Regions from separate parts of the Streptomyces sp. WAC07094 genome, predicted to be linked through region 2. Evidence: predicted binding sites of a transcription regulator. Region 2 holds the regulator's gene; the other holds the start of a gene.

Region 1 (6,709 bases), 2.1 Mb from region 2:
TGGGCACCGCCCGGGAGGCGGTTCGGGGGCGAGGGGTACAGGGGGACTTTTCTGGGGGATGGAGCGCAGGGACCGCTCCCTGGGGGACCGCTCCGCATCCGGAGGATCCGCTCCTGCCTCTATCGGCGCGCCGCCCGCGCCAGTTCCTCGAGCGTCGCCGCCACCGCGGGCACCTGTGCCAGATCCGGCAGGGTGAGCGCGACGATCTCCCGCCGTACCGCGGGCTCCAGGGTGACGGGCCGCGCACCCCTCGGCCGCACGGACTCGATCGCGAGCTGCGGCAGTACGGCCACACCGAGACCGGCGCCGACCAGGCCGACCACCGCCGGATAGTCGTCGGTCGCGAAGTCGATACGGGGCGTGAAGCCCGCGCTCTCGCATGCCTGCACCAGTTGCCCACGACAGCGCGGGCAGCCCGCGATCCACGGTTCCCCGGCGAGCTCGCCGATGGCGACCGACTCCGCGCGCGCCAGCCGGTGCCCCTCGGGAACGAGCCCGACGAGACGGTCGACGAGCAGTGGGCGGACGACCAGGTCGTCCCACTCCTCGGCGCCGGCGGCCCCTTCGTAGCGGAACGCGAGCGCGATGTCGCAGTCTCCCGCGCGCAGCGTCTCCACCGACTCGGGCGGTTCGGCCTCCTCCAGGGAGACGCGGGTGCCGGGATGCGCGGCCCGCAGGGCGGCGAGCGCGGTGGGCACGAGGGTGGAACTGCCGCTCGGGAAGGAGACGAGGCGGACCCGGCCGGCCCTCAGTCCCGCGATGGCGGCGACCTCCTCCTCGGCGGCGGTCAGCCCGGCGAGGATGCCCGCCGCGTGCCGCACCAGCGCCTCGCCGGCCTGGGTCAGACGCATCTCGCGGCCGTTGCGGACGAGCAGGGGGGTACCGGCCGACGCCTCGAGCGCCTTCATCTGCTGACTGACCGCGGGCTGGGTGCAGCCCAGCTCGCGCCCTGCCGCGGAGAAGGAACCGGTGGCGGCCACAGCGCGCAGCACACGGAGATGTCGAGCCTCGATCACCGTGCAAGCATAAGGGAATCTTGGACAAGGCGGCAGATATTGCATCGACGCTTTGACCTTTCGTCCCCTACGGTGCGGACATGAAGCTTCTGTCTCTGAATCTGGGCCGGCCCGTGGCCGTCGACTACACCGACCAGCCGCTGGGGATGACGGGCATCGACAAGCGGCCCGCGGACGGGCCGGTGCGCGTGACCGCCCCCGGGCCCAAGGGAACCGGCGCGAGCGGGCTGGCCGGGGACGCGGTGTGCGACCTTCGGCATCACGGCGGCGACGACCAGGCGGTGTACGCGTTCGCCCGTGAGGACCTGGACGCGTGGGAGCGCGAGCTCGGCCGCCCGCTGCCGAACGGCTCGTTCGGCGAGAACCTCACCACGGAGGGACTCGACGTGTCCGGCGCCCTGATCGGCGAGCGCTGGCGCGTCGGCTCGGAGTTGGTGCTCGAGGTGACCTCCGGGCGGATCCCCTGCCGCACCTTCCAGGGACACCTGGGCGAGCGGGGCTGGGTCAGGCGGTTCACGCACCGGGGGGCACCGGGAGCGTATCTGCGCGTGATCGAACCGGGTGAGACGCGGACGGGCGACCCCATCGAGATCGTGCACCGGCCCGGGCACGACATCACCGTCGCCCTTCAATTCCGCGCGTCCACCACGGAACGACATCTGCTGCCGGACCTGTTGGCGGCGGGCGAGGCGCTGCACCCGGAGACCGCCGCGGCGGCACGTCGTTACATGCAGATGCGCCCCGCCGGGAACTGACGTACCGCACAGGGACGTTGGCGGTGGAGCCGGCGGAATGCCCGGTCCGGCAGGCGGACTCGATCCGTCCGGGTCACTATCGTTGGCCCATGACAACGGCTCTGATTACAGGAGCGACCGCGGGCATCGGCGCCGCGTTCGCACGGCGGCTGGCCGCCGACGGCCATGACCTCGTCCTGGTGGCGCGCGACACCAAGCGGCTGCGCGAGCACGCGACGGAGTTGCACGACCGGCACGGCATCGAGGCGGAGGTGCTGACCGCGGACCTCGCCACCGACGAGGGCATCGATGCGGTGGCCGCGCGCCTGTCCGAGCTGAAGAACCCGGTCGACCTGCTCGTCAACAACGCGGGCTTCGGCAACAAGGGCCACTACCTCGACGTACCCATGGCGGACGAGCTGCGCATGCTCAAGGTGCACTGCGAGGCGGTGCTGCGGCTGACGAGCGCGGCGGCGGAGTCGATGCGCACCCGCGGCCGCGGCGGGATCGTCAACGTGGCCTCGGTGGCGGCGTTCGTCCCGCGCGGCACGTACGGCGCGTCCAAGGCGTGGGTCGTGCAGTTCACCCAGGGCGCGGCACGGGAACTGGCCGGATCGGGCGTACGGCTGATGGTGCTGTGCCCCGGCTTCGTACGCACGGAGTTCCACGATCGCGCCGGAATGGGGACGGAGAGCATCCCCGGCTGGATGTGGCTGGACGCCGACAAGCTGGTCGCCACCGCACTCGCGGATCTGGCCCGGGGCAGGACGGTGTCCATTCCCGACCCTCGCTACAAGGCGCTGATGGGCGTGGTCAAGGTGACGCCGCGTGCGCTGCTGGGCGGGATCACCACCCGGACGGGGCGCAGGTTCGGACCGCAGTAGCAACCGGGCACGGCCGTGCGGTGCCGCAGGCGCGGGCCGCTGCGGGAGAGGTGACGCCGTCCCTCGGGTGGGAGGATGGGCGTATCTGCCGGACCCAGGGGGGCCGGAGGCGGCGTCATGACATTCGTGCAGCTCATCGATTGCAGGACCAGCCGGTTCGACGAGATGAACCGGCTCGTGGACACATGGCTCGAACAGACCGGCGGCAGACGGAGTGCCACACACAGCCTGATCGGCAAGGACAGGTCGGACGCCTCGCACTTCATCGAGATCGTGGAGTTCCCCTCCTACGAGGAGGCGATGCGGACCTCGAACCTTCCGGAGACCGACCGCATCTTCCACGACATGATCGCCCTCTGCGACGAGATGCCCGTCTTAACGGACCTGGTGGTGGTGCGGGACGAGCAGTTGTACGTGGCGAACGTACGGCGGTACTTCGACGTCGTCGCCGCCCGGGGCGAGCTGCCGCCGCTCGACGGGCTGCTCGCCGAGAACTACCACGGCCACGATCCCGCCAACGAGCAGGACACCATCGGGATGGACGCGATGCGGCGCGAGATCCGGGAGTGGCGGGCCGGTTTCGACTTCGCGTTCACCGTCGAGGACCAGATCGCCGAGGGGGACAAGGTGTGCACCCGCTGGTCCTGGAAGGGCAGGCACACGGGCGAGTTCCTCGGCATCCCGCCGACGGGCAGGGAGGTCACCACGACCGGCACGACGGTCTTCCGGTGCGGAGCCGACGGAAAGATCGTCGAGGGCTGGTGGCAGTACGACCGGCTGGGCCTGATGGAACAACTGGGGGAACTGGACGTGCTCGAGGTCTAGAAGGCAACGGGACCTCGGGCCGCGAGCCGCCCGGCCGGGTCCCGTTGTCGTGGGTGAGGCCGATGACGGCCCGGATGCGCCCGGCAGAGTGAGCCATCGGCCGCCAGGCGGGCCGGGGGCGGACAGCGCAAGGCCCGGCACCCCCGAGAGTGCCGGGCCCCAGTACCGCTGGTCGGCTCGCGTCAGTGGGAGTGACCGTGGCCGTGACCGGCCGCGGCCGGCTCTTCCTCTTCCTTCTTCTCGACGACCAGCGTCTCGGTCGTCAGCAGCAGGGAGGCGATGGAGGCTGCGTTCTCCAGGGCGGAGCGGGTGACCTTGACCGGGTCGATGACGCCGGCCTTGATCAGGTCGCCGTACTCGCCGGTGGCGGCGTTGTAGCCCTGGCCCTTCTCGAGCTCGGCGACCTTGGAGGCGATGACATAGCCCTCGAGGCCGGCGTTCTCGGCGATCCAGCGCAGCGGCTCGACGACCGCGCGGCGGACGATGGCGACACCGGTCGCCTCGTCGCCCTGCTTGCCGAGGCCGCCGTCCAGCACCTTGGAGGCGTGGACCAGAGCGGAGCCACCACCGGAGACGATGCCCTCCTCGACCGCGGCGCGGGTCGCGGAGATGGCGTCCTCCAGACGGTGCTTCTTCTCCTTCAGCTCCACCTCGGTGGCGGCGCCGACCTTGATCACGCACACGCCGCCGGCCAGCTTGGCAAGACGCTCCTGGAGCTTCTCGCGGTCCCAGTCGGAGTCGGTGTTCTCGATCTCGGCCTTGATCTGGGCGATACGGCCGGTGACGTCACCGGACTTGCCACCACCGTCGACGATGGTCGTGTCGTCCTTGGTGACCGTCACGCGGCGGGCGGAGCCCAGCACGTCCAGGCCGACCTGGTCGAGCTTGAGGCCGACCTCCTCGGAGATGACCGTGGCGCCGGTGAGGACGGCCATGTCCTCCAGCATCGCCTTGCGGCGGTCGCCGAAGCCGGGGGCCTTCACCGCGACGGCGTTGAAGGTGCCGCGGATCTTGTTCACGACGAGCGTGGACAGGGCCTCGCCCTCGACGTCCTCGGCGATGATCAGCAGCGGCTTGGAGGAGCCGGCCTGGATGACCTTCTCCAGCAGCGGCAGCAGGTCCGCGATCGAGGAGACCTTGCCCTGGTTGATGAGGATGTACGGGTCGTCGAGGACGGCCTCCATGCGCTCCTGGTCCGTCACGAAGTACGGCGACAGGTAACCCTTGTCGAACGCCATGCCCTCGGTGAAGTCCAGCTCGAGACCGAAGGTGTTGGACTCCTCGACGGTGATGACGCCGTCCTTGCCGACCTTGTCCATCGCCTCGGCGATCAGCTCGCCGACCTGCTGGTCCTGGGCGGACAGCGCGGCGACGGCGGCGATGTCGGACTTCTCGTCGATCGGGCGGGCGGTGGCGAGGAGGTCCTCGGACACCGCGGCGACGGCGGCGTCGATGCCCTTCTTCAGGGAGGCCGGGGAGGCACCCGCGGCGACGTTCTTCAGACCCTCGCGCACCAGCGCCTGGGCGAGCACGGTGGCGGTGGTCGTACCGTCACCCGCGATGTCGTTGGTCTTGGTCGCCACCTCCTTCACCAGCTGGGCGCCGAGGTTCTCGTACGGGTCGTCGACCTCGACCTCACGGGCGATGGTGACACCGTCGTTGGTGATGGTGGGCGCGCCGAACTTCTTGTCGATCACGACGTTCCGGCCCTTGGGACCGATCGTCACCTTGACCGTGTCGGCAAGCTTGTTGACGCCGCGCTCGAGGGCGCGACGGGCGTCCTCGTCGAACTTCAGGATCTTCGCCATGGAGCGTTTCAGTCCTCTCGGATGCGATGCCCGGCAGCCCCCGGGGAACGGCCGTCATCACGGTGAAGAACGAACCGCGCCCCCGGCGCCCGGCTGATCGGTCGCGGGGGGCCAGGGGCGCAGTTCAGAGCAATCTGCTTCGGTGAATTACTTCTCGATGATCGCGAGCACGTCGCGAGCCGAGAGGACGAGGTACTCCTCGCCGTTGTACTTCACCTCGGTGCCGCCGTACTTGCTGTACAGCACGATGTCGCCGGTCTTGACGTCGAGCGGAAGACGCTCGCCGTTCTCGAAGCGGCCCGGGCCCACGGCCAGGACGACGCCCTCCTGGGGCTTCTCCTTGGCGGTGTCCGGAATGACCAGGCCAGAGGCGGTGGTCTGCTCAGCATCCAGCGGCTGGACCACGATGCGGTCCTCGAGCGGCTTGATGGCAACCTTGGAGCTGGTGGTCGTCACGATCCGACCTCCCCCTTCGGAGATCTCACGGGGTTAACTGTCTGAGGTGGCGACCAGGTGGATCCGTCGTCGCGGGTGCCGGACCTGCCCGTCGCTTTGTTGGCACTCGTCACTGCCGAGTGCCAGAGCCGAGACTATGACCGCGATTAGCACTCGGTCAAGCGGAGTGCCAGTCGGCCGCGGCGCGGCGCCCAGGACGGGCTGATCCGGGGGTCGTTCCGCAGCCCGTTCCCCGGCCCGCGCTACAGGTAGTCCTCCAGGCGGGCCACCGTGAACCCGCTCGCCTGGATGCGGCGCAGGAGGCGCGCCGTCTCCGCGGTCGGGGAGGCGAGTCGGCGGCCGGTCCCGCGGGGGCGGACGATGTCGCCCGGATGCAGGGCCGTGCCCGCGCCGTACGGTGGCGGTACGGGGCGCCAGAGGATCACCGCCGAGACGCCGCAGTCCGCCGCCGCGCGGAGGGTGGTGCGGTCGTAGACGCCGTGCGGTGGGCGGAGCAGCCGTGGGCCGGGGCCCGGGCGCGCCGTCAGCCGGTCCCGCTGTCCGCAGATCTCGGCGCGCTGTTCGCCGTAGGAGCGGCCGCGCAGCACGAAGTGGCCCAGGGCGTGGTTCTGGACGCCCGCACCGGCCGCCCGCAGGCGCGCGGCATCCGCGCCCTTCGGCCCGGCGCCGTCGGCCGTGAGGAACACGCTGACGGGGAGCCGCAGTTCACGGACCATGTCCACGAACCGGGGGTCGCCCTCGATGTCTTCGTCGTACGCCAGGAAGACGACCTTGTCCTGGGTGGGGACGCGATCGAGGACCGGTGGCAGCCCATCTCCCGTCCGGCCCGGGCCGCCCGCGGGCCGGGCCGGCCGGGGCGCGGGGGCGAGCGGAGCGCTCAGACCCCAGCGGCGGTACGCCCGGTCCGGACGCTGCACCTTCTGCGCCGCCTTCTTGCCCAGCCGTTCGATCGGGTCGACGGACTGGGCGCAGCCGGACAGGAGCAC
Region 2 (6,709 bases):
CGGTCCTTGCCCTCGGCGGTCTTCACCACGCCCTCGGTCCACCGGCCGTGTCCGTCGGTGAGGACCACGTCCTCACCGGGCCGCAGCCGTTTCACCGACACCGCGTGCCGGCCCTCCGGTCCGTCGAGCACGAACTCCGGGCCGATTCCGTCGAGTCGGTCCACGACGAAGACGGGAGCCGTCATCGCCCGGCACCGCCTCTCGACAACGCTGTCGCCGCCGCCTCCAGTTCGGCCGCCAGCACCTCCACCAGCTGCCCGGCGGGCAGCTCACGGGCCTGGCGGTGTCCCTGCCCGGCCCACAACCCCATGCCCTGTGCGTCGCCCGCCGTGGCGGCCGCCTTGCGCAGCGGAGCGGTGAGGTGGTTGATCTCCGGGTACGCGGCCGGCGCATAGGGGCCGTGCTCCCGCATGAAGCGGTTGACCAGACCGCGGGCCGGGCGCCCGCTGAAGGCGCGCGTCAGCTCCGTCCGCACGAACAGGGGGTCGGTCAGCGCCTGCTTGTGCAGGGGGTGGGCGCCGGACTCGGGGGTCGCGAGGAAGGCCGTGCCCAACTGCGCGGCGCTCGCGCCCGCCGCGAGCACCGCGGCGATCTGGCCGCCGCGCATGATGCCGCCGGCCGCCACGATCGGGATGCCCACGGTCTCGCGCACCTGCGACACAAGGGCCAGCAGGCCGATGCCGGATCCGTCGTTCTCCTGGATGTCCCGGTGGGTGCCCTGGTGTCCGCCGGCCTCGACGCCCTGCACGATCACCGCGTCCGCGCCCGCCTCCTGCACGGCGCGTGCCTCGTCCGGGGTGGTCGCGGTGACAAGGGTGAACGTGCCCACGCGACGCAGGGACTCCAGGACCTCGGCAGTGGGGACCCCGAAGTGGAACGAGACGGCGGGCACCGGGTTGTCGAGGAGAACGGCGAGCTTGACGTCGTAGCCGTCGTCACGGCCGCTGTCGGGGTCGCCGAGTTCGGTCTCGTACCAGGCGGCCTCACCGGCGAGCTGGTTGGCGTAGACCTCCACGGCCGCGGCGGAAGGCAGCGCGGCGCCCGCCGCTCCGGTGGAGCCCGTGCCTGCACCGGGGTATTCGGGCTGCGGCATGAACACGTTCACGCCGAAGGGTCCGTTCGTCAGCCCTCGGAGCTGCTTGATCTCCTGGTACATGCCGTCGGCCGTCTTGTACCCGGCAGCGAGGAATCCCAGGCCGCCGGCATCGGTCACGGCGGCGGCGAGCTGCGGTACGGAGACGCCGCCCGCCATGGGGGCCTGCACGATCGGATGACGGAGGAGATCGGTCAGCGCGGAGGACATGACGGCATGTTGTCACGTCCTCCGAACAAGTCCGAATCCGGCCTTCCCCTGGCATATGCCAGGGGAAGGAACAACGCATCAGGGCGATGGACGAGGGTCCGCGGGCGGCGGAATCCGGCCCGCGGGACGCCGGGTGCCCGCCCGGCGGTCACCGTCCGTTGAACGCGTCCTTCAGCCGTGAGAACAGCCCCTGCTGGCCCGGCTGGAACTGCCCCTGCGGCCGCTCCTCGCCGCGCAGCACCGCCAGCTCGCGCAGCAGGCGCTCCTGCTCGGGGTCCAGCTTCGACGGCGTCTGCACCTCGACATGGACGATCAGATCGCCGCGCCCGCCGCCGCGCAGATGTGTGACACCGCGGGTGTGCAGGGGGATCGACTGCCCGGACTGCGTGCCGGGACGGATGTCGACCTCCTCCAGGCCGTCGAGCGTCTCCAGCGGGACCTTCGTGCCGAGGGCCGCCGCCGTCATCGGGATGGTGACCGTGCAGTGCAGATCGTCCCCGCGGCGCTGGAAGACCGAGTGCGGCAGCTCGTGGATCTCCACGTACAGGTCACCGGCGGGACCGCCGCCGGGGCCGACCTCGCCCTCGCCCGCGAGCTGGATCCGGGTGCCGTTGTCGACGCCGGCGGGGATCTTGACGGTGAGCGTCCTGCGGGAGCGCACCCGTCCGTCGCCCGCGCACTCGGGGCACGGGTTCGGGACGATGGTGCCGAAGCCCTGGCACTGCGGGCACGGCCTGGACGTCATGACCTGGCCCAGGAAGGACCGGGTGACCTGCGAGACCTCGCCGCGGCCGCGGCACATGTCACAGGTCTGCGCGGAGGTGCCGGGCGCGGCGCCCTCGCCGTTGCAGGTGTTGCAGACGACGGCCGTGTCGACCTGGATGTCCTTGGTCGTGCCGAAGGCCGCCTCGTCGAGCTCGATCTCGAGCCGGATCATGGCGTCCTGGCCCCGGCGGGTACGCGAGCGCGGTCCGCGCTGCGACGCCGTGCCGAAGAAGGCGTCCATGATGTCCGAGAAGTTCCCGAAACCGCCCGCACCGAAGCCGCCCGCACCGGCGCCGCCCGCCTGGGACAGCGGGTCACCACCGAGGTCGTAGACCTGCTTCTTCTGCGGGTCCGAGAGAACCTCGTACGCGGCGTTGATCTCCTTGAACCGCTCCTGCGTCTTGGGATCGGGGTTGACGTCCGGGTGCAGCTCGCGGGCGAGCCGACGGAACGCCTTCTTGATCTCTTCCTGCGACGCGTCGCGGCGCACGCCGAGTACGGCGTAGTAGTCCGTGGCCACTTACGACTCCGCCAGGATCTGTCCGACGTACCGTGCCACCGCTCGTACCGCTCCCATCGTTCCCGGGTAATCCATGCGGGTCGGTCCGACCACGCCAAGTTTCGCTACTGCTTCGCCGCCCGAACCGTAGCCCACGGAGACGACGGACGTGGAGTTGAGTCCCTCGTGCGCGTTCTCGTGACCGATACGCACCCGCATGGCCGGATCCTTCGCCTCGCCCAGCAACTTGAGGAGCACGACCTGCTCCTCGAGCGCCTCGAGAACGGGGCGGATGGTGAGAGGGAAGTCATGCCCGAAGCGGGTGAGATTGGCGGTTCCGCCGATCATCAGCCGCTCCTCGGTCTCCTCCACCAGTGTCTCCAGCAAAGTGGAGAGCACCGTGGCGACCGTACTGCGGTCCTCCGGCTCCTCGAAGGCCTCGGCCAGGTCCTGCACCAGCTGCGGGACGTCCGCGAAGCGGCGGCCGGCGACCCGGCTGTTGAGCCGGGCGCGCAGATCGGCCAGCGACGCCTCGCCGAACGGCGCGGGGCAGTCGATCATGCGCTGCTCGACCCGGCCGGTGTCCGTGATCAGCACGAGCATCACACGTGCGGGCGCCATCGACAGCAGTTCCACATGGCGCACCGTGGAGCGCGTCAGCGAGGGATACTGCACGACCGCGACCTGCCGGGTGAGCTGCGCGAGCAGCCGCACCGTACGCGTGACGACGTCGTCGAGGTCGACGGCGCTCTCCAGGAAGCTCTGGATCGCGCGGCGCTCCGGCGGGCTCATCGGTTTGACGGCCGCGAGCTTGTCGACGAAGAGTCGGTAGCCCTTGTCCGTGGGGATGCGTCCGGCGCTGGTGTGCGGCTGGGCGATGTAGCCCTCCTCCTCCAGCACGGCCATGTCGTTGCGGACGGTGGCCGGGGAGACGCCGAGCTTGTGCCGTTCGGTGAGGGCCTTGGAACCCACCGGTTCCTCGGTTCCCACGTAGTCCTGGACGATGGCGCGCAGCACTTCGAGCCGGCGTTCACTGAGCATCGCGCACACCTCCAGTGTCCCCTTGGCGCTTCCCTGGCACTCTGTGCATGCGAGTGCCAACATCCCGGAGCAAGTGTACGGCGGTCGGGTACGCCCCCGGCAAGGGCGGCAGCGCCGTCGTACCCATGTGTGCCGCCCCCTCGTACCGACGTGTACCGACCTGTCCCGGGGTGTCCACGCCGGGCGGCCGCCCGCTGACGGCGTCACCGCACGGCCGTGTTGCGGAAAGGGTTCCGGACCGGGCGCCCACCACCCCCGGTCCGGAACCGCACGGCCGGACCGGGCGCGGAGGTGCGGGCGGGCCGTCGCGGGCCGGGCGGGGTCGGGCGCCCGGACGAGGGCGCAGCCCGCACGCCGGGGCGGCGCGGCCTGCGGCGCCCGCCGGCACGGACCGGCGTGTGACGCATCTCGCGCTCATGGGCGCGAGGTCGTCCGGAGCGCTCGTCCCCGCCCGACGCCTCGACCCGGGAAGCGGAAGATGTCGGTGGCCCTCCACGGGGCCCGGTCCCGCGAGCCGCGGGCAGGCGGCTCGTTCCGGCGTGTCGTGGCGCCTCGTACGCCTTCCGGGTTCGCGCTTCTCCTATCGTCATCCGAATGCGCCAGTATTCGCCGGACCTGACTCCGCCGTGGAAGAAGCCCAAGCCCGTGCCGGAGGTCCCGGCGGACCCCGGTCTGGTGGTCGAGGAGCCGAGCACCGGCTTCTGCGGTGCGGTGATCCGCTGCGAGGCGGGCACGGTGACCCTGGAGGACCGCTTCGGCAAGCACCGGGTGTTCCCCCTGGAACCGCGTGGCTTCCTGCTGGAGGGCCGGGTGGTGACGCTGGTGCGCCCGTCGAATGCCCCGGTTCGCCCCACGCGTACGGCGTCGGGCTCGGTCGCGGTCCCCGGGGCCCGCGCGCGTGTCGCCCGTGCCGGCCGCATCTATGTGGAGGGCCGCCACGACGCGGAACTGGTCGAGCGGGTGTGGGGCGACGACCTGCGCATCGAGGGCGTGGTCGTGGAGTACCTGGAGGGGGTCGACGACCTGCCGTCGATCGTCTCGTCGTTCTCCCCCGGCCCCGATGCCCGCCTGGGCGTCCTGGTGGACCATCTGGTCCCCGGCACGAAGGAATGGCGCATCGCGGAGTCGGTGACGAGCGAGCACGCGCTGGTGGTCGGGCATCCCTACATCGACGTCTGGGAGGCCGTGAAGCCTTCGTCCGTCGGCATCCGGGAGTGGCCGCGCATCCCGCACGGCGAGGACTGGAAGAAGGGCGTGTGCCGGGCCCTGGGCTGGCCGGAGAACACGGGTGAGGCCTGGCAGCGGATCCTGTCCCGGGTGCGGTCCTACAAGGATCTGGAGCCGGAGCTGCTGGGCAGGGTGGAGGAGCTGATCGACTTCGTCACGGATCAACCGTGAGCGACGGCAGGGCGCCCGGCCCCTCCGCCACCGTGAGGACGCCGCCGACCCGTCGACCGGGGCGTGGCCCGAACCGCCGCCGCGCGGTGCCCGACCCCACCCGGTGATCAGTCCACCAGGTCCTGCACCACGGCGTCCGCGAGCAGCCGCCCCCGCAACGTCAGTACGGCGTGACCCTCCTCGTACGGACCCTCTTCCAGCAGCCCGTCCGCCAGCGCCCGGCGCGAGGCAGTGAGCCCCGCCTCCCGCAGCAGCGACAAGGGCATGCCCTCCCGCAGCCGCAGCTCCAGCAGAATGCGTTCGACCCGGCGGTCCTCCTCCGTCAGGACCTCACGCCCTGCCCCGGGGGACCGCCCCTGCGCGAGGGCCGCCGCATAGGCCCCCGGATGCTTCACGTTCCACCAGCGGATCCCGCCCACGTGGCTGTGGGCGCCGGGGCCCGCACCCCACCAGTCGGCGCCGCGCCAGTACAGCTCGTTGTGCAGGCAGCGGGCGGGCCGCGACGTGGCCCAGTTGGAGACCTCGTACCAGTCGTAGCCCGCAGACCCGAGCACCTCGTCCGCGATCAGGTAGCGGTCGGCGTGCACGTCGTCGTCCGTCATCGGGATCTCGCCACGGCGTATGCGGCGAGCGAGCTGTGTGCCCTCCTCGACGATCAGGGCGTAGGCCGAGATGTGGTCGGGCCCCGCGCCCAGCGCCGCCTCCAGCGACGCCCGCCAGTCGTCGTCCGACTCCCCCGGTGTGCCGTAGATCAGGTCCAGGTTCACGTGCTCGAAGCCCGCCGCCCGTGCCTCGGCCACACACGCCTCGGGGCGGCCGGGCGTATGCGTGCGGTCCAGGATCTTCAAGACGTGCGGACGCGCGCTCTGCATACCGAAGGAGATCCGGTTGAAGCCGCCCTCCCGGAGCGTGGCGAGGTACCGCTCGTCCACCGACTCCGGGTTGGCCTCCGTCGTCACCTCGGCGTCGTCCGCGAGCCCGAACTCGTCCCGGATCGACCCCAGCATCCGCACCAGGTCCTCCGCGGCGAGCAGCGTCGGCGTGCCGCCCCCGACGAAGACCGTGCGCACTTCGCGCGGGTCGTCGCCCAGCACCTTGCGGGCCAGACGGACCTCGTCGATCAGCGTCTGCGCGTAGTTGTCGCGCGACGCCAGCACCCCGCCCGTGCCGCGCAGCTCCGTCGCGGTGTAGGTGTTGAAGTCGCAGTAGCCGCAGCGCGTGGCGCAGTACGGCACGTGGAGATAGAAGCCGAGGGGACGCCCGGCGGCCCCAGCCAGGGCGTGCGCGGGCAGCGCCCCGTCGTCGGGTACGGGCTCACCGTCGGGGAGTGCGGAAGGCATGTCCTCCATTGTCCCGTACCGGCGGAACTCCTCACCGCGCTCACTCCGCCTGCAGGACCAGCAGCGCGAGATCGTCCTCCGGGGGCTTCGCCCCGAAGTCGTGCACCAGCCCCCTGATCCGTTCCGCGATCCGCTGCGCGCTCAGTCCGGCGCAGCCGGTGAGCGCCGCCGCCAGTCCGTCCCCGTCGTCGAACTGGCGGGGGCCGCTGCGCCGCTCCGTCACCCCGTCCGTGACGCACAGCAGGGTGTCGCCGGGGTGCAGCTCGAAGGTCTCGCAGGCGTACGCCACGTCCTCCACGACCCCGAGGAGCGTCTGCGGCCGCGCCACGGCGCGTACGTCGCCGGCCGGGCCAAGGGCCAGCG

The links. The regulator HrcA, encoded in region 2, represses chaperone genes, less so after heat shock. The targets are predictions, from matches to a motif close to TTNGCACTCNGNNNNNCNGAGTGCNAA.
Region 1: a site for HrcA is predicted at 5,870-5,896, ahead of groES (co-chaperone GroES). Genes of this name have one in related genera too.

What each region holds. Positions count from the first base shown of each region.
Region 1 is NZ_JAVMJZ010000001.1:3,501,996-3,508,704, forward strand. Features, by position in the region: gene RCR19_RS15295 (LysR family transcriptional regulator) at 120-1,016, opposite strand; gene RCR19_RS15300 (MOSC domain-containing protein) at 1,097-1,771, shown strand; gene RCR19_RS15305 (SDR family oxidoreductase) at 1,861-2,634, shown strand; gene RCR19_RS15310 (ester cyclase) at 2,752-3,459, shown strand; gene groL (chaperonin GroEL) at 3,642-5,267, opposite strand; gene groES (co-chaperone GroES) at 5,415-5,723, opposite strand; gene RCR19_RS15325 (polysaccharide deacetylase family protein) at 5,966-6,709, opposite strand, start outside.
Region 2 is NZ_JAVMJZ010000001.1:5,608,390-5,615,098, reverse strand. Features, by position in the region: gene RCR19_RS24780 (16S rRNA (uracil(1498)-N(3))-methyltransferase) at 1-185, opposite strand, end outside; gene RCR19_RS24775 (nitronate monooxygenase) at 182-1,303, opposite strand; gene dnaJ (molecular chaperone DnaJ) at 1,452-2,588, opposite strand; gene hrcA (heat-inducible transcriptional repressor HrcA) at 2,589-3,608, opposite strand; gene RCR19_RS24760 (DUF3097 domain-containing protein) at 4,203-5,006, shown strand; gene hemW (radical SAM family heme chaperone HemW) at 5,114-6,346, opposite strand; gene RCR19_RS24750 (SpoIIE family protein phosphatase) at 6,387-6,709, opposite strand, start outside.